DNA from 4 places in the Sporosarcina sp. P26b genome. Region 2 is predicted to be linked to each of the others. Evidence: riboswitches for the same ligand, from Rfam matches in the RefSeq annotation. Region 2 holds a riboswitch; each other region holds the start of a gene.
What was found. Region 2 has a riboswitch for S-adenosylmethionine ahead of CSV69_RS07125 (O-acetylhomoserine aminocarboxypropyltransferase/cysteine synthase family protein). Riboswitches for the same ligand answer to the same signal wherever they lie in the genome.

Region 1 (4,750 bases), on a different contig from region 2:
CATGTAGTAATTCCCTCTCCTTCTGCTCGTCTAATTCCTTAATATACTCATACAACTCTAACGTCATATCGTAACGAAGGAATGGTGTAATTAGATAGATACCTTTAAAGTATTTCGCTGCTGTATCAAGAAGTTCTTTTGCGATTTCCAGGCCAACTTCTGTCGATTGATCTCGATCATCACTGCACTGGCGCATTCTTTCCAATACTTCATCGGAAAGCTTAATGCCAGGTACTTCGTGATGCAAGAACTCTGCGTTTCGAATATTCGTCAACGGCATAATCCCAATAAAAATCGGTGTGTCCAAATGCTTCGTTGCTTCATATACTTCTATGATTTTTTCTTTTGTATAAACAGGTTGAGTGATAAAGTAGTCTGCGCCCGCTTCGATTTTCTTATCTAGCCGCTGTACGGCACGTTCCACTACGCGTACGTTCGGATTGAATGCTGCTGAAATAGAGAAGTTGGCTTTTTTGCGCAATGGCTTTCCAGAGAAGGAAATACCTTCATTCAACTTTTTGATTAATTGTATTAACTCCATACTGTTCACGTCATAAACGCTCGTAGCCCCTGGGAAATCTCCCACTTTCGTTGGGTCACCTGTTACCGCCAGCACATCCGTGATACCTAGTGCATCCAAACCCATCAAATGTGACTGCAATCCAATAAGATTATGATCGCGACATGTCAAATGAACGAGCGGGCGAATATTGTGTTGCATTTTAATGATTGAGCCCATCGCCATATTACTGATACGAGGGGAGGCAAGTGAGTTGTCCGCCATTGTGATCGCGTCAACGCCTGCATCGTATAATACGTTCGCGCCTTTGACATAATCTTCTGTCTCTAAATGGCGCGGTGTATCCAACTCTACAATCACCGTACGCTCTGTTTTGGCTTTTATGTGAAGCGGTTGGTGTTGTACAGGACTCGCTTCTTGGATGACGATAGGTTTTGACGGCTGTACGACTTTTTCTGTAATAGGCGCAAGTCTAGCTAACTGCGTTTTGGCTGCTTTAATATGTTTAGGCGTTGTACCGCAACATCCACCGATTAACCGAACCCCTTGATCGCGTAGTAGTACGGCAGCACGACCGAAATACTCTGCCTCTGATTCATAGACTATTCGTCCATCTTCTACGTCTAATAGGCTGGCGTTTGGATAAGCTGATAAAAATGCTTTTTTCGGTAACGTGACATTATCGAATGCTTGAATCGTGTGGTAAGGTCCTAAGCGACAGTTGACGCCTACAACGTCTGCACCGAGAGACTCAAGTTGGTGAAGAGCATCGTTTAATGAAAGTCCGTTTTGAAGTACACCGGGGTCATGCATAGAAACTTGTGCAATTAATGGCACGTCCGTAACTTTCTTTAATGTGCTAACAACAGATGCTAATTCTTCAAAATCATAATAGGTCTCCAATAAAAGACCGTCGGGATCACCTGTTAATAATGCGTTTGCTTGTTCTAATACGACTTTTTCTATTTCATCCAATGTCGCATCACTTTTACGAATGCCACGTAGACCGCCGATTGTGCCAAGAACGAATTGTCCGCCAGGTGCTGCTGCGCGCTTTGCGATTTGGATGGCTGCTTTATTGAATTCCGTCACATGACTCTCCAAACCATATCGGGCCAATTTAATCGCGTTAGCGCTGTATGTGTTCGTTTGGATGATATCTGCACCTGCTGCGATGTAGTCTTGGTGAATTTGCTCTATAATTTCGGGCTTTTCTATGTTTAGCTCTTCATAACAATAATCAATTCCGTAAGAATATAAAATCGTCCCCATTGCCCCATCTGCTGTTAGGACATTTGTTTGTAGTTTCTCTAGCAATGACATGTTCCCATCTCCCCTTTGCTTTTCTAATCAAAAAAAGCCTTCAAGTATATTAGAAGGCTTTGTAATCTCAATGACTAGTTCCCTCTCATCTTTTCAGTGCGTCAACTTGACAGACTGCTGGAAGTAGCACCTTGCCTAAACGGCTGGTTGCTGAAGCGTCGACGGGCCAGTCCCTCAGCTTCTCTTGATAAGATACGATTCTTATTCAATTATTTTGATTATTCTAACCACATCATAGCGGCTTTGTTGTTCTTCGTCAAGTGAACATTCAGTGAAGTTCGTAGTCGGGATTTGCAACATAGAGAAATTGCGATATTTATGATAAAGTTAAAGGAGTAAATTGAAAAGGTGAGGAATTATGCGGTTCTTTAAATACTCATTTCCAATCGCTGTTCTTGTAGGTACTCTTGCTTGGATCATGATAGGTAATAGTTACGAAGAAGTTACTTATGATATGCGCGTGTACATTACGATTGCAGCTGCAATATTTAGTGGTTTAATTTCAAGCGTTCTGTTCCGTAAAGAAAAGGAAGAACAGATTGATAAGAAGAAGTAGGCTGTCAGCATGATGCTGCAGTCTTTTTTTTATTTATTTTTAGAGTTAACTTAAGAATAAATAGTGTTGACACAAGATGAGTTAACCTCTATTATTTTTATGGTAACTAATATAAAAAGAGGTGACATGATGGCAACTGCAACAGAGAGTCGACCGGTCAGTAGATTCAATGCACTAACCATTGTATACAGTGGAATGTTCGCATCATTAATGATGATTGGTGCAAATATTACATCCTTCGTGCCGTTTTTAGTAGTTGGTGGAGTACCTATTACATTGCAAACGTTTTTCGCAATCTTGTCGGGACTATTACTCGGCAGCCGTCTAGGTGCGTTATCAATGACGGTGTATATGTTAATAGGGCTAGCGGGTGCACCGGTTTTCGCAAGATTTTCAGGCGGATTCGGTCAGATATTAAGTCCGACGTTCGGTTTTATTGTTACTTTCATTCTAATTGCTTATGTAGCGGGAAAGATTGTCGAGCGAAATCAGACCCTGCCTGCTTTTATTACCGCAGCGCTAGTCGCTACCGCAATCAACTACATACTAGGTACAAGTTGGATGTATTTTGCGTATAAGATGTGGGCTGCTGCACCCGAGGTGTTTTCTTATAAGATTGCATGGCTATGGATGATGCCTCCACTGCCAAAAGATCTAATTCTAGCTGTGTTGTCAGGCATGTTTGCGTTCAGAATATCAAAACACTTGAAAGTGAGGCGTACATTATAATGAATTACCAACAACTCGCTACTAGAGTACTAGAAGGACATGTATTAACCGACGAGGAATCACTTGCACTATTAAACAGCCCAGATGAAGATTTACTATTATTGCTGCATGCAACGTACTCGATTCGATCACATTATTTCGGAAATAAAGTAAAGTTGAATATGATCATCAATACGAAATCAGGTTTATGTCCGGAGAACTGTGGTTATTGCGCTCAGTCCATCGTTTCAAAAGCGCCTGTCGAAAAGTATGCAATGATGAAATCAGAAGAGATACTTGAAGGTGCGGAGCGTGCGGCTGCCAATAAAGCAGGCACTTATTGCATCGTTGCAAGTGGACGGGGACCACGTGACAGTGAACTGGACATAGTCATTGACTCTGTTAAACAAATTAAAGAAAAGCATAAAGGAATGACGGTATGTGCTTGCCTAGGAATTTTGAAGCCAGGACAAGCGACTCGTTTGAAAGAGGCAGGAGTAGATCGCTACAACCACAACTTGAACACATCCGCAGAGCATCACGAAAGTATAACAACGTCGCACACATACGAAGATCGTGTAAACACTGTAGGATTGGCCAAAGAAGCAGGCATTTCTCCGTGTTCAGGCGTCATCGTCGGCATGCGTGAAACAAAGCAAGACATTATCTCTATGGCACGTAGCCTGCGCGAACTGGACGCAGACTCCATACCTGTAAACTTCCTGCACGCAGTTGATGGAACACCATTAGAAGGAACGTCAGAACTGGACCCACGCTACTGTCTAAAAGTCCTGTGTCTGTTCCGCTACATTAACCCTAGCAAAGAAATCCGTATCTCGGGTGGACGTGAAGTCAATCTAAGAAGTCTACAACCACTAGGTCTTTACGCAGCAAACTCTATCTTCATCGGTGATTACCTCACAACAGCGGGTCAAGAAAATGACCAAGATCTAAAGATGCTTGAAGACATGGGCTTCGAAGTCGACCTAGAACCAATGCGTAAAGAACCCATCACTATGTAAAGAGAAAAGAAGAAAACTTTTGGACAGTATATGACTGAAGACAATCCGCTATGAGGATTTGTTCTTCAGTCTTTTATTTTTTAATTGGTATTCTTTTTAGAAAGATTATAATAAGCGATCGTCAGTGAAACGCATCTGTTTGGAGCGTAATCAACAGTCCCTACCAACTCACTATGTTTTTGTCTGGTAACTAATTGAATAATAAATAGCCTAATGTGACAACCTAGCAACAGGTTTCCTTTCAGCCTAAACAGGTATACATACAAACAAATGAATTGCATCATGTCCGATTTTTGCGATACAATCAAGTCAAAGATAGTCAAAGTCAACTAGAACGTTGAGCGAAACGAGGTGACGAGATGCGTAATATTTCTGACATTATAGAAGGATATTTGAAGTCGATTATCGAAGAGGAAGATAGTGCTTCTATTGAAATCAAACGAAATGAGATTGCTGAGAAGTTTCAATGCGTTCCATCACAGATTAACTACGTGATTAAAACGCGATTTACAGTCGAGCGTGGCTACGCTGTAGAGTCTAAACGCGGAGGCGGGGGCTACATCCGGATTTATCGCGTGCGTACCAACTCCCGAAAAGACTTACTTGAACAAGCGCTAGAAG
Region 2 (4,750 bases):
TTAGCGTACTTCCAGTTCCGTAAAGGGCAACCCGGCTTAATCTCCGCAACACTTCGTCCAATCTTTGGTGATCGTGTGGACGGAAAACTAGGGACGGTTATTGACGTATTCGCGATATTCGCTACTGTTTTTGGTGTAGCTACATCACTTGGATTCGGTGCGGTTCAGATTAACGCCGGACTCAATTACTTATTCAATATCCCAATTGGATTCTGGTCACAGTTCGTCATCATCGCAATAGTGACGGTATTATTCATGATTTCCGCATGGAGTGGACTTGGAAAAGGAATAAGAATTTTATCCAATACCAATATGATATTGGCATTAGCTTTGTTAATCTTCATTATCGCGCTCGGCCCAACATTATTAATCTTCAACATGTTCACTGATTCTATCGGAGGTTACTTGGAACATCTGATTCGAATGAGTTTCCGTACAGCACCACTGACGCCTGAAAATCGTTCATGGCTCAATGACTGGACGCTTTTCTACTGGTCTTGGTGGATAGCTTGGTCACCATTTGTCGGTATGTTCATTGCACGCGTTTCAAAAGGCAGAACGATTCGCGAGTTCATGATAGGCGTACTGGTTGTACCTACAGTATTGAGTATGGTTTGGTTCGCAGCATTCGGTACTACAGCGATCGAAACACAAAAAGCAGGCATTATCGACCTGGCTTCAAGCGCAACTGAACTGACAATCTTTGAGATGTTCAGTGGACTACCTTGGTCATTTGTGATTTCCATCATTGCCATCTTGCTGATTACATCATTCTTCATTACTTCAGCGGATTCGGCTACATTTGTACTCGGCATGCAGTCGTCGTACGGTTCATTGACTCCGCCTAATAATTTAAAAATTGTATGGGGTGTCATTCAATCTTCCATCGCAATTATCCTACTTTATGTGGGTGGATTGGACGCATTGCAAAACGTCATTATTATTGCCGCTTTGCCATTCTCCATTATACTGATTATGATGGTTACTTCCCTGTTCAAATCATTGAAGGATGAACGAAAACGAATAAAACGCAAGTAAAAAAAGGAACACCAACGCAAATTTGCGAGGTGTTCCTTTTTTGTATATCAATTTGTTGCTTTTTCAATTGCTTGTTTCAAATCCGCAATAATATCCTCTGCCGATTCCAATCCGACTGATAGACGGATTAGTTCTTCGCTTACACCCGAGTTTTTCAAATCCTCTGCCGATAACTGTTGATGTGTAGTCGAAGCTGGATGGATGATCAACGACTTTGCATCCCCAACGTTCGCGACATGAGACCAAATCTCCACATTATCGATAACTTCGCGACCTGCATCGCGACCACCTTTTATTCCAAATACAATGATGGAGCCGTACCCGTTCTTCAAGTGTTTAGTAGCCAGTTCCGCTGTAGGATGATCTTCAAGACCCGTATATGTCACCCATTCTACTGCATCATGACCTTGCAGGAATGCCGCCACTTTCTGCGCATTTTCATTGTGGCGAGGTACGCGTAAATGAAGTGTTTCTAGGCCTTGCAACAAGTTGAATGCACTGTCAGGAGCTAGACATGGACCAAAGTCTCTTAGCAATTGCACACGCAGTTTTGTTGCGAAAGCAGCCGCTGCAGTGTCGATACCGTAACGTAAGCCATGGTAAGACTCATCAGGCTCTGTGAACCCAGGGAATCTTCCTTGCGTCCAGTCAAATTTACCTGCATCGACCGCTACTCCACCAATTGTCGTACCATGCCCACCAATCCATTTCGTTGCTGAATGAATAACAACGTCCGCACCGAATTCAATCGGATTCGAGCCATATGGAGATGGGAATGTATTATCGACAAGCAATGGAATCCCATTTTCATGCGCGATATTCGCAACAGCTTCCACATCCAGAACCTGCAAGCTTGGGTTACCGATAGTTTCTGCAAACAAGGCTTTTGTTTTATCCGTAATGGCTGCTTCAAAATTCTTCGGGTCAGAAGCATCAACAAACTTTACAGTAATACCGTAACGCGGTAATGTCACAGCAAATAAGTTGTATGTACCACCGTACAGATTGCTAGCTGCAACAATTTCATCGCCAGCTTCGGCAATGTTCATAATAGAGAACGCAATGGCCGCCATTCCGGAAGACAACGCAACCGCCGCAGTCCCTCCTTCAAGCTGTGCAACGCGCTCTTCGAAAACAGCTACTGTCGGGTTCGTGATACGTGTATAGATATTGCCTGCTTCTTTTAAGGCAAATAAGTTTTGAGCATGTTCCGTGTCTCTGAATACATAAGAAGTCGTACGATGAATTGGCAACGCACGTGAACCCGACTCCGGATCCGGCTTTTGCCCTCCATGTAATAAAATCGTTTCTGGCTGTAAATTCGTCATAACCATTCCCCTTTTTTATCATGTCTTTTTATCATGTATCGATGGAACACTCGAAAAGTGGCAGAGGGCGCCTAGCTGCGACAGGCGTTGGAGGGCTGAACACAAAGGAGTGTTCTTCTCCTTTTCGTTTAGACCGAAACGTCCCGAGCAGCTGCCCTCTGGAACTAGACACTCGAAAAGTGCAAGAGGGAGCTTAGGTACACAAAAAACCCTTCTTCCTAATAAGAAGAGGGCTGCGCTTTCGCTTATTCCTCCCTTATCTTCCAAACTACTTATAGTTTGTAGGAAGTAGCACCTTTGCTTTCGCCGGTTGCCGGGCATCACAGGGCCTAATCCCTCCGCCGCTCTTGATAAGAGTGTGTCTATTCGTTTTCCATCGTTGAAAAATAGTATACGGCTATTCCGAGTCTATTGCAAGGTAATTTAATAGAATGTTTTGAAATTAGTATAAGTTTTGACATGTTGACATGAAAAATGGAACAGTGAAACCGCCGTTAATCTAATGTTAGTGACGTTTGAAGTTTTTCCACTTGCCACTTCACTAAAAATCGCCAGAAACATGTTCAATGAACGATGTTCTGGCGATGTTGATTTTATTAGAATATATCCCACCAAATCTTCACGGCCGATGCCATGATGAGAACGGCAAGGATGCTTTGTAGGACTTTGGTGTTTACTCTACGGCTGACTTTCACACCGATTGGAGCTGCGATAATGCTTGCGATTATCATGACGAGAGCAGGTCCGTACGGCACTTGCCCAGTGAAAAATTTACCTGACGCCGAACCTACTGATGATAGTAATGTGATGGCCAATGATGTAGCAATTGTAACGCGTGTTGGGATCTTTAGGATGACGAGCATAATCGGTACCATGATAAATGCACCACCAGCTCCAACGATTCCTGCTGCCAATCCAACAATGAATGCCGCACTGGAAGCTATGATGCGATTAAATGTAATTTCTTCAATCGGCTGATCATCCAACCCCTTTTTCGGAATAAACATCATAATTGCCGCAAGCACAGCCAGAATACCATAGACGATATTTACAGTCGCTTCTGATAGCATACTGGAACCTGCACCGCCGATCACACTGCCGATCAACACACTAATCCCCATATAAAGAACAAGTGGCTTCAAAATCAGATTACTTTTTCGGTACGCCAAAACTCCTGAAAGTGACGCAAAGAATACTTCAACTGCAGTTATACCAGCTACTTCATGTGGTGTAAACGCAGTAAAACCAAGTAGTGCAGGAATAAATAACAACATTGGATATTTGACAATCGCGCCCCCGATTCCCATCATTCCGGAAAGGAACGAGCCGACGAGTCCAATGAGGAAGATCGTAATAATAAATGGAATGGTCATGATGTTCTCCCTTCTTCCTGATGAAAGAGGGAGACAGCCATTCCCTCTACCCTAAGTTTACCCTTTTTGGATCCAAAATTTAAAGACATCGGACTCTTGTTGCTGGTCTTTTATTTCATGATTACCAGAAGCCGCCCATGCTGTCAGGTCGGATACCGATCCTTTGTCTGTCGTATGAATCTCCAGAACATCTCCTGTTTGCATATCCTTCATTGCTTTCTTTGCACGTACGATCGGCATTGGACACGCTAGCCCTTTTGCGTCTAAAAATGTTGTTGAACTCATATTTATCTTCTCCTTTTAATGTGGGTTATTGTTTTACAGCTGATTTAATATAACTATTTACCGTACCGCACAGCGATTCGGGCCAATCTCCATCTCACGTTGCGTTTCTTCGTCAGGTTGGATTTTCCCCATATTCATCTGTCGTATTTCCTGATACGCGTTCGGTTGCGGAGGCAAGTTCCCCGTGACTAATTCTCTGAACTCTTTTTCATCTTCAATGCTCAAGCCGTGGTTTTGCTTATACAACACGCCAAGCTTTTCCGACACGCTGCCGTCTTCATTCAACTCATCTATAATCATGAAGTGAGCCGGTAAAACCGTTAGTTCTTCTGACAATTCTTTATAACGACTATACAAGGACTCACGTAAGTCGCCTACCCAATCTTCTGCCAATCCTGCCAAATCCGGACGTCCAATCGAATCAATGAACAGAATATCACCGGTCATCAAATAGCTATCATCGACAATAAATGAAGTCGAACCAATAGTGTGTCCTGGCGAATAAAGTGCTTGAATATCAATTTTAGTATCACCTACTTGAATCGACGTATCGCCTTCTAATGCAGCATATTCAAATACGACTTCTTCTGCATCTTTTGGCGGTAGCCAGTACGTTGCCCCCGTTGCTTTTGCAATCTGACGACCACCTGAAATGTGATCCGCATGCAAGTGCGTATCGAGTACATTTGTGATCTTCACACCGCGTTGCGTAGCAAAGTCCATAAA
Region 3 (4,750 bases), on a different contig from region 2:
ATAACAAGCCTAGTCCAATTGCCAGGGCAATGGCAATCAAAATTCGCCAAATAAGCCCTAATTTAAACTTCACAATACGTCCTCCTCAAATACACATATGTATTACTCAAACAAAATTAACTTTACCACATGTCGAAAGAATAAAGAAGATTTTGTTTGGGGTTAATGTAAATTTATTTAGAGGTCGTGGGTTGTCTATGAGCGGTTATGGGAGGTCTATGAGCGAATACGGATGCGAATAGAGCGAATAACATGCCCTATAGAGCATTCAAACGCTTGAATAGAGCGCTTAGCGGGCACTATAGAGCGCTCACGCAAATGATTGAGCTTAACTAGCCTAATAAAAAACCGGTAGCTGCAATAGCTACCGGCATTTCTTTGTTTATTGTACTGGAACGACTGATCCAGACCATTCGTCTAAAATGAAGTTTTGGATTTGTTCTGAAGTCAATACTTCGACCAAAGCTTTGATTGCATCACTGTCTTCGTCACCGCTATTTACAGCAATTACGTTAACATAAGGAGACTCTTTATCTTCTAGCGCAATAGAATCTTCCATTGGATTTAAACCAGCGTCGATTGCAAAGTTCGAGTTGATCAACAATGCATCGCCTTCATCATTCGCATATAACTGAGGCATTAATGCCGCTTCGTAGTTCGCATCAAACTTTAGATCTTTCGGATTTTCTACGATATCTCCTACTTCTGCTTTCACTTTTTCTACGTCGTCAGCCAACTTAATCAAGCCTTTTTCCTCAAGCATAGCCAGTACACGTCCGTGATCTGCAACCGAGTTACTGATCAAGATTGTAGCACCTTCAGGAAGTTCTTCAAGTGAATCATATTTCTTAGAGTACACACCGATTGGCTCGATGTGGATTGCACCAGCATTGACGAAATCATAACCGAAATCAGCAATCTGACTTTCTAAGTATGGAATGTGTTGGAAGTAGTTCGCATCCAATTCACCTTCATCCAAATCTTTATTGGGAAGTACATAATCTGTGTAACTTTCAATTACTAAATCATAGCCCTTTTCAGCTAGTAATGGCTTTGCTTCTTCCAAAATGACTGCGTGTGGCGTGTTAGACGCCCCTACTGTCAATGTTGTTTTCTCGCCTTTTTCAGCCTCGTCCACATCTGGTGCTGCCCCGTCCTTGCTATCGTCTTTCGTTCCGCATGCTGCCAGTGCAAGCACTAATACTGCTGCGAATAAACCGAATAAAAATTTCTTCATCTCCACATTTCTCCCTCTCCATTAATGGAATGTTTTATGGTCAACAGGTTACCCTGAAAATCCTATTACCGTTTGTCCAAACGTTTTACAATGAGATCACCAATAATTTGGATGATGAATACGACAACCAATACTAAAATCGTTGCCATGATCGTAACGTCTTCCCTGCTACGCTGGAACCCTTCTAAATACGCAAGTGTACCGAGCCCTCCAGCACCAATGACCCCTGCCATCGCCGTATAGCCGACAAGTGCAATAGATGTCACCGTAATTCCAGAAACCAATGCTGGCATCGATTCAGGCAACAAGACCTTGAAAATAATAGTGGATGTTTTGGCACCCATTGAGCGAGCTGCTTCGATAACCCCTTTATCGATTTCCTGCAACGCGATCAATACCATGCGTCCGTAAAATGGAGCCGCCCCGATGATTAACGCAGGCAATGCCGCATTCGGTCCACGCATGCTGTCAAACAATAACTTTGTAAATGGGATAAGTAAAATAATTAAAATGATGAATGGAATTGATCGGAATATATTCACGAACGCGCCAGTAATAACGTTAATCATTTTATTAGCCCATAATTGTCCTGGGCTAGTCAAAAACAATATAAGTCCAAGTGCGATACCAAAAACGAACGTAAAGAATGTCGAGTATGCGGACATATAGAGCGTCTCGCCTGTCGCAAGCCACATTTTGTCCCAGTCAACATTCGGGAACCATTGCTCAATCATGTAGCAGCACCTCCGTCTTTACTTCATTGGCATCTAAGAAGACGATTGCTTCATCAATGACCGCTGTATCGCCTACCAATTGAAGTACTAATGTGCCATATGCGCCGTCACGCGTAGTCGAAATATTCCCTTGTACGATGTTGACGTCAATTGGAAATTTACGGATTAACTCAGCAAGCACTGGCTGTTCCGTACGCTCTCCAATGAAGGCTAACTTCACTAGCTTCCCTTGAGGTACTTCTTCTTGTAAATGAGCCATCGCTGCATCCGTATCACCAGTATCTGTCACTTGTGAAATGAAACGCTTCGTAATATCAGCCTGTGGAGATTGGAAAACGTCCAACACGTTACCGATTTCCATCACTTTTCCGGCTTCCATGACCGCCACCCGATTACAGATCTTACGAATGACATGCATTTCATGCGTAATCAAAACAATTGTCAGTCCAAGACGTTCATTAATATCCGTTAATAAATCCAGAATAGCATTCGTTGTTTCTGGATCGAGTGCGGATGTCGCTTCATCACAAAGCAATACTTCCGGATCATTTGCAAGGGCACGTGCAATACCGACACGTTGCTTCTGACCGCCTGAAAGTTGTGATGGATACGCCTTTTCGCGTCCTGTCAATCCAACTAAATCAATTAGTTCTTTGACTTTTTGCTTGCGTGCCGATTTCTTCACGCCAGCGATTTCAAGAGGAAACATGATATTCTCTTCTACCGTTCTCGACCACAACAAATTAAAGTGTTGAAAGATCATGCTGATTTTCTGTCGCGCATTGCGCAAGCCTGCACCTTTTAACGTCGTCATTTCCTGTTCATTAATCTTAATACTACCGGACGTCGGAGTTTCAAGACCATTCAGTAGTCTGATCAATGTACTTTTACCTGCTCCGCTGTATCCGATGACGCCGAAAATTTCTCCTTCTTCGATGTCAAATGTCACATCATCTACTGCGACAATTTCTGAACGGTTCAATTGGAACCTTTTATGAACGTTTGCTAGTTGAATCATTTTCCGCACCACCTTTAATTTAAAAAGACCTTCCTGCAGTTGAGCAGAAAGGTCCAACGTATATACATATGTACGTTACCATTTCTCTCATCTATCAAAGCATTACACTTTGAGTGAATTGGCACCATTTCACATATGTGACGGTTGCCGGGCTTCATAGGGCACTTCCCTCCACCGCTCTTTATAAGAGTTACGTATTCAATTGATTATCTACTTATACCATACTTCGAATTCTATTGTCAACTGAGCTTCTCCAGTAGATAAGGTACAGATTGAAAAGCGTAAATTTTTTCTATCGGCTCGCCTTTTCGTTGAATGAGCAAACAAGGAACGCTCTCTACTTCATATTCGATTGCAATATCCTGGACGTAATTCAAATCCGCTTTTCCAATGGGCAATTCCGGTCGCATCGCTTCTATTACCGTTAACATTTTCGAAGCGACTGCACAGGTACCACACATAGGTGTAAATAAATAAAAAGCGGCTATTTGCTCCGCCGCCTTTGCATGTTTCCAGTCTTCGATTGACCAATTATTCATGTGTTCCACCTGCCAAAAATTTAGGATGTACTTTAAAATTGGCGGCAGCTAAAATGCTGGCCAATAGCTTGATAGGCGTCGTCTCCACTTCACGATAGAGACGATCCGTGTATAGGTGTCTAGCTTCCGGATACAGTTGTTTGAACAGCTTTCGAATGGATTCACCTGACGCGTCCGCATCCAAAAATATGAAGATTTCATGTTGCTCGTACGGCTCAAGCAGTTCTTCGATGTGGTACGCACTGATGGTACCATTCGTACAAAGAATCTCTACAGGCTCTGCAAGGATCGGCACTAACCGCTTACGATCCGAACCGCCTTCTACAATGAGAACTTTCAGGTCCATGCGCTTCCTCCTAGAGTGTAAAAAAAACGCTGAGACGTTCCAGCGCTTTCCTTTGTGATGATTATTCAGCTGTCATTTCTTCGTATTGTTCAGCTGTCATTAACGCATCCAATTCAGCTTTGTCATCGATTTCAACTACAACCATCCATGCACCTTCGTATGGAGATTCGTTAACCAATTCAGGGCTGTCTTCAAGGTTTTCGTTCACTTCTACAACTTTACCAGTTAGTGGAGCATACAATTCAGAAACAGTTTTCACTGATTCAACGCTTCCGAAAGGCTCGTCAGATTTCAATTGATCGCCAACTTGTGGGAGTTCAACGAATACGATATCCCCTAGTTCAGACTGTGCAAAATGTGTGATTCCGATACGGTATTTACCGTCTTCTTCTTTTACCCATTCGTGCTCTTCTGAATAACGTAAATCTTTTGGTGTGCTCATGTCGTTACCTCCAAAAATATAATAGTTTATCTATCTTTAGTTTGCCATAGTTCCCGCGTAAAGACAAGATTCTAGATCATTTCTTCCATGTTTCTGCGAATGTTGTTTCATTGAAACCAACGGTCACTTTTTGGTTGTCCGACACGAGTGGACGTTTGATGAGCATTCCGTCTGAAGCGAGCAGTGCGATCTTTTCGTCGTCTGTCATGGTAGGTAGTTTGTCTTTCAAATTGAGCTCGCGATATTTCATGCCGCTTGTGTTGAAGAACTTCTTCATTTCGAGCCCGGAGTTTGCGATCATGCTACGAAGGTCGTCTTCGCTCGGTGGTTGTTCGGCGATGTTGTGTTCTTCGAATGAAATCCCCTCGTTCTCGAGCCATTTCTTCGCTTTGCGGCATGTGGTACATTTCGGATAGCCGTAGTATGTGATAGTC
Region 4 (4,750 bases), on a different contig from region 2:
AAAGAGGCTGACCCAGAATTCTGGGTCAGCCTCTTTCAGCTATCATTACTTAATAACAGGTGGTCCACCTTTAATTGCGATGTCCTCTGAAACGTGGCTGAACTTCTTGAAGTTCTCACGGAAAGCATCAGCTAAGCGATTTGCTTCTTTATCGTATTCGTTCGGATCTTCCCAAGCATAACGAGGGTGTAGAACATTACTCGGTACACCTTCGATTTCAAGCGGCATATTCAATCCGAAGATTTCGTTCTTCTTTGTTTCTACATTATCTAATTTACCAGCGATTGCAGCGCGTACCATTGAACGTGTATAGCCTAAGTTCATACGTGAACCTACACCGTAGATTCCGCCAGTCCAACCTGTATTCACAAGGAATACTTTTGAGCCGTGCTCATCGATCTTCTTGCCAAGCATCTCTGCGTATGTTGCAGCAGGAAGTGGTAAGAATGGTGAGCCGAAGCAAGTAGAGAATGTTGGTTCAGGAGCAGTAATTCCACGCTCAGTTCCAGCAAGCTTGGAAGTGAAACCGCTCAAGAAGTGGTACATTGCCTGTTCTTTTGTAAGGATCGAGATCGGAGGCAATACTCCGGAAGCGTCGGCAGTTAGGAAGATAATATTCTTAGGATGACCAGCAACAGACGGTGTCACGATGTTATCGATATTTTCGATAGGGTAAGCGGCACGTGTGTTTTCTGTCAATGATTTATCATCATAATCTGGAATGCGCGTTACTTCATCCAATACAACGTTTTCTAAAACTGCACCGAAACGGATTGCTCCGAAAATTTCAGGTTCTTTTTCTGCAGAAAGATTGATACATTTTGCGTAACATCCACCTTCAATGTTAAATACGCCGTTATCAGACCAGCCATGCTCATCGTCTCCGATTAGTTTACGGTTAGCATCTGCTGAAAGAGTAGTTTTACCTGTTCCAGAAAGTCCGAAGAACAAAGCAACGTCGCCTTCTTCACCTACGTTTGCTGAACAGTGCATAGAAAGAATACCTTGTTCAGGTAGCAAGAAGTTCATAACAGAGAAAATAGATTTTTTCATTTCTCCTGCGTACTCTGTTCCACCAATCAAAACAATTCGTTTCTCGAGTGATACGATGATGAAAGTTTCCGAATTAGTGCCATCCACTTTTGGATCCGCTTTGAATGAAGGGGCAGCCAAAATTGTGAATTGCGATTCGTGTGCTTGTAATTCTTCTTCTGTTGGACGGATGAATAGCTGGTGAACGAATAGGTTCTGCCAAGCTAATTCATTGATTACTTGGATAGACAACTGGGAGTCTTTATCCGCGCCTGCAAATCCTTTAAAAACGAAGAGCTCGTCTTTTTCCTTCAAATGATCAATGACTTTCGTGTATAATGAATCAAAGATCTCTTCTGAAATTGGGCTGTTCGTGCTACCCCAATCTACTTTATCCTTAGACACTGCATCTTCAACGATGAATTTGTCCTTAGGTGAGCGTCCTGTGTACTTGCCTGTACGTGCAGTAATTGCGCCGTCTGCTGAAAGTTTAGCTTCGCCTCTTGCTGCTGCTTTTTCCGTTAATTCTGCTACAGACGCTTGGATCGTCACGTTGCTTCCACTAAGAAGACTTTTTAAACTATCATCAATTTTTGCAGATATCATATTTACATACCGTCCTTTGCGTAGTCGATTTATTTATCTTGATAAGAATATCCTAATTCGTAAATAGTATAACACATTAAGAATATTAATCTATACTAATGGAAAACTCAAGTGATTTAGAATAAAAAAATTGACAAAATCCAAACTTTTTAATAAGATGTGACATGAACGGATACTCTTATCCCGAGTTGGTGGAGGGTACAGGCCCTGTGAAACCCGGCAACCTGCAATAGACAGTAGTCTAGCGCGAAGGTGCCAAACCTGAAGCAAGGTTTAATTCCTTGGACGATAAGAGTGAAAGGTGCTGCGCGTGAAATTTTGCCTTTTACTCATGGATTGAATGTGAGTGAAGGGCTTTTTATATTGTCTAGCCCTGAATCCTTATGGTATATGCTTGACGTCTAGGCGTGGAACTTTACCAGGGACTTATGAGAGTACCGTATCATGATGCTTAATATAGGGGGAAACAAAATGACAAACCGTCGACTGTTTACATCAGAATCAGTTACAGAAGGCCATCCAGACAAGATGTGCGACCAAATTTCAGACGCAATTTTAGATGCGATCCTAACCGAGGATCCAAATGCGCGTGTGGCATGTGAAACGAGTATCACGACTGGACTCGTATTAGTAATGGGAGAAATCACTACGACAACGTACGTGGATATTCCAAAAGTAGTTCGCGATACTGTAAAGGAAATTGGATATGTTCGTGCGAAATACGGCTTTGATTACGAAACATCTGCTGTACTTACATCTATTGATGAGCAATCACCTGAAATTGCTGCTAGTGTCAACGTGGCACTTGAAGCGCGTGAAGGGTCTATGACAGATGAAGACATAGATGACATCGGAGCAGGTGACCAAGGTTTAATGTTCGGATATGCATGTAATGAAACACCGGAACTTATGCCTTTACCAATTAGTCTTTCTCATAAATTGGCACGACGTTTAGCAGAAGCACGTAAGGAAGAACTAATTCCTTATTTGCGTCCTGATGGCAAAACACAAGTAACAGTAGAGTATGATCAGGATAATAATCCAGTGCGAATTGACACGATTGTTATTTCCACACAACATCATCCTGAAGCTACACTCAAACAAATCGAGAAAGATATTAAAGAAGTAGTCATCGATGCAGTCGTTCCCAAAAACTTGTTGGACGAGCATACGAAATACTTCATTAACCCTACCGGCAGCTTCGTCGTTGGTGGTCCTCAAGGAGACTCCGGTCTAACTGGACGTAAAATCATCGTTGATACGTACGGTGGTTATGCACGACATGGTGGGGGAGCGTTCTCAGGTAAAGATGCTACAAAAGTGGATCGTTCCGCTTCTTATGCAGCTCGTTACGTAGCTAAGAACATCGTGGCAGCTGGACTAGCTGAGCACTGTGAGGTCCAGTTGGCATATGCGATTGGTGTAGCAAGCCCAGTTTCTATCTCGATCAACACATTCGACACAGGTAAACTATCCGAAACACAATTAGTGGAGTTCGTACGTGAATTGTTTGACCTTCGTCCGGCAGGCATTATTAAAATGCTCGACCTACGTCGTCCAATCTACAAACAAACAGCAGCGTACGGTCACTTTGGCCGCACGGATATCGAATTGCCATGGGAGCAGACGGATAAAGTGGAAGCGTTGAAAGAACTTGCTAGTAAAGTACGTGTAAAGCAATAATGGAGTGCAGAAAGGGGAAAACATTTCCTCTTTCTGCATTTTTTATTTATTTGCCGGCGTAATATGAAAAGGAATCAATTCATAATCTGCCTCTTCATAAGCTACTAGCAATCCTTGATCCTCAATGTCTTTTTTCAAAACAGTCTTTTGCTTTACTTCAACGTCAAATGAATAGCTAAATGGATAATTTTCCACCTTAATAGTGTGCTGATCTGCAAAATAGATCCCAATTCGTCCTATCGGTAATGCAGGGAAAATGCCTGTTGAAGGAATGCCGTCGCGAAAGAATATATGTTCATTCGCTTTGGCGACACCTGGATCATTCACACAACAATATAAAGAAAAGTTATCTCCAAGCTGAAGCAAGGCAAAATGCTTTTCAAATAATTCCTTATCAAAATCCTCGATTTCTTTATACAATCGTTCACGACGATTCTGTTCTCCCTCGATAAATAGCTTAGCTTCTTTTTCGTTATTACTCTGTATAAACTGTTCATAATGAAGACTACAAAGCATAGCTGCATAGTGGTCAATCTTTTCTACATCATCGATTCCTTGACGATAAAGTACTGTTTTAGGGAGAAGTGGGAAGTCAGTGAATCGAAAAGGTACCGACTTCGCATCATTCCAAAAAGGCTGTTTATCAAAAGGAGCCCAGCCGATGTCGTGGTTACGAATGGCAGTCAATACGGAATGACGCCATTGATCTTCAGGAAACATATCCTTTTTCCAGTGTTTCATTAATTCACCGGCTAGGTGTCCATGATGATGTTGTTGCACAAAGCTAAATGTTTTCTCGTGTTCACGTACAATCATCAACTCATCCTTTCTTGTCAGGAGGGACGCTATCATTTTTTATGATCTCTTCTTTAATTTCTTCCTTTACTTTTTCAATTTTCTCCATTTCTTCCTGATACATTTCTTCTGCTTCTGTTGTCCCGACAATCAGGGGCTCTTCATTGAAATCGATGCGTTTGCCATATCGTACAAGTTCATAAATAATCATACCGTTATTCGGTTTACCATTTACGGTTTTCATTGGAATGGAGTCAAATAAAACGAAATAGAAGGCGTAGAATATAAAACGGCTCCAAAATGTTTTAGACTCTTCAAGAAAGCCATTTGCAATCAGCGCATTTATTATGACTGCCACGATCACGTTAATCAAAATCGGCCCAGCATATATACATATATACGCGAAATTACTTTTTCTCTTTACTGAATCAAAAGAAAACCAGCTATTTACATGATAATATTTTCGTATATCTAAAACACCAAATTTAAAAAGCCTGGGTCCAGATCCAATAGTGAGTCTGGCATTTTTCACACCGAATAGACCACTAATTATAAAATAACCAGCTTCCCTTATAAACGTAACGGCAGGTAGAATGATAAAACTTGAAATGACCAAGCTAAGGAGATCCGCTAA

Region 1: it holds a riboswitch for S-adenosylmethionine, as region 2 does, so the genes downstream of both, CSV69_RS06435 (bifunctional homocysteine S-methyltransferase/methylenetetrahydrofolate reductase) here and CSV69_RS07125 (O-acetylhomoserine aminocarboxypropyltransferase/cysteine synthase family protein) in region 2, are expected to answer to the same signal.
Region 3: it holds a riboswitch for S-adenosylmethionine, as region 2 does, so the genes downstream of both, CSV69_RS12295 (methionine ABC transporter ATP-binding protein) here and CSV69_RS07125 (O-acetylhomoserine aminocarboxypropyltransferase/cysteine synthase family protein) in region 2, are expected to answer to the same signal.
Region 4: it holds a riboswitch for S-adenosylmethionine, as region 2 does, so the genes downstream of both, metK (methionine adenosyltransferase) here and CSV69_RS07125 (O-acetylhomoserine aminocarboxypropyltransferase/cysteine synthase family protein) in region 2, are expected to answer to the same signal.

What each region holds. Positions count from the first base shown of each region.
Region 1 covers NZ_PDYW01000004.1:157,655-162,404, reverse strand. The annotation lists gene CSV69_RS06435 (bifunctional homocysteine S-methyltransferase/methylenetetrahydrofolate reductase) at 1-1,843, opposite strand, end outside; gene metH (methionine synthase) at 1-3, opposite strand, end outside; SAM riboswitch class I at 1,926-2,037, opposite strand; gene CSV69_RS06430 (hypothetical protein) at 2,202-2,399, shown strand; gene CSV69_RS06425 (biotin transporter BioY) at 2,526-3,128, shown strand; gene bioB (biotin synthase BioB) at 3,128-4,129, shown strand; gene CSV69_RS06415 (CtsR family transcriptional regulator) at 4,489-4,750, shown strand, end outside.
Region 2 covers NZ_PDYW01000005.1:55,651-60,400, reverse strand. The annotation lists gene CSV69_RS07130 (glycine betaine uptake BCCT transporter) at 1-1,038, shown strand, start outside; gene CSV69_RS07125 (O-acetylhomoserine aminocarboxypropyltransferase/cysteine synthase family protein) at 1,086-2,366, opposite strand; SAM riboswitch class I at 2,620-2,723, opposite strand; gene CSV69_RS07120 (sulfite exporter TauE/SafE family protein) at 2,963-3,739, opposite strand; gene CSV69_RS07115 (sulfurtransferase TusA family protein) at 3,797-4,024, opposite strand; gene CSV69_RS07110 (MBL fold metallo-hydrolase) at 4,082-4,750, opposite strand, start outside.
Region 3 covers NZ_PDYW01000016.1:505-5,254, reverse strand. The annotation lists gene CSV69_RS12310 (dicarboxylate/amino acid:cation symporter) at 1-73, opposite strand, end outside; gene CSV69_RS12305 (MetQ/NlpA family ABC transporter substrate-binding protein) at 383-1,237, opposite strand; gene CSV69_RS12300 (methionine ABC transporter permease) at 1,303-1,971, opposite strand; gene CSV69_RS12295 (methionine ABC transporter ATP-binding protein) at 1,964-2,989, opposite strand; SAM riboswitch class I at 3,074-3,179, opposite strand; gene CSV69_RS12290 (thioredoxin family protein) at 3,229-3,528, opposite strand; gene CSV69_RS12285 (toprim domain-containing protein) at 3,521-3,874, opposite strand; gene gcvH (glycine cleavage system protein GcvH) at 3,936-4,316, opposite strand; gene CSV69_RS12275 (arsenate reductase family protein) at 4,393-4,750, opposite strand, start outside.
Region 4 covers NZ_PDYW01000001.1:15,267-20,016, forward strand. The annotation lists gene pckA (phosphoenolpyruvate carboxykinase (ATP)) at 46-1,638, opposite strand; SAM riboswitch class I at 1,814-1,933, shown strand; gene metK (methionine adenosyltransferase) at 2,110-3,321, shown strand; gene CSV69_RS00130 (DUF3891 family protein) at 3,364-4,173, opposite strand; gene CSV69_RS00135 (hypothetical protein) at 4,142-4,750, opposite strand, start outside.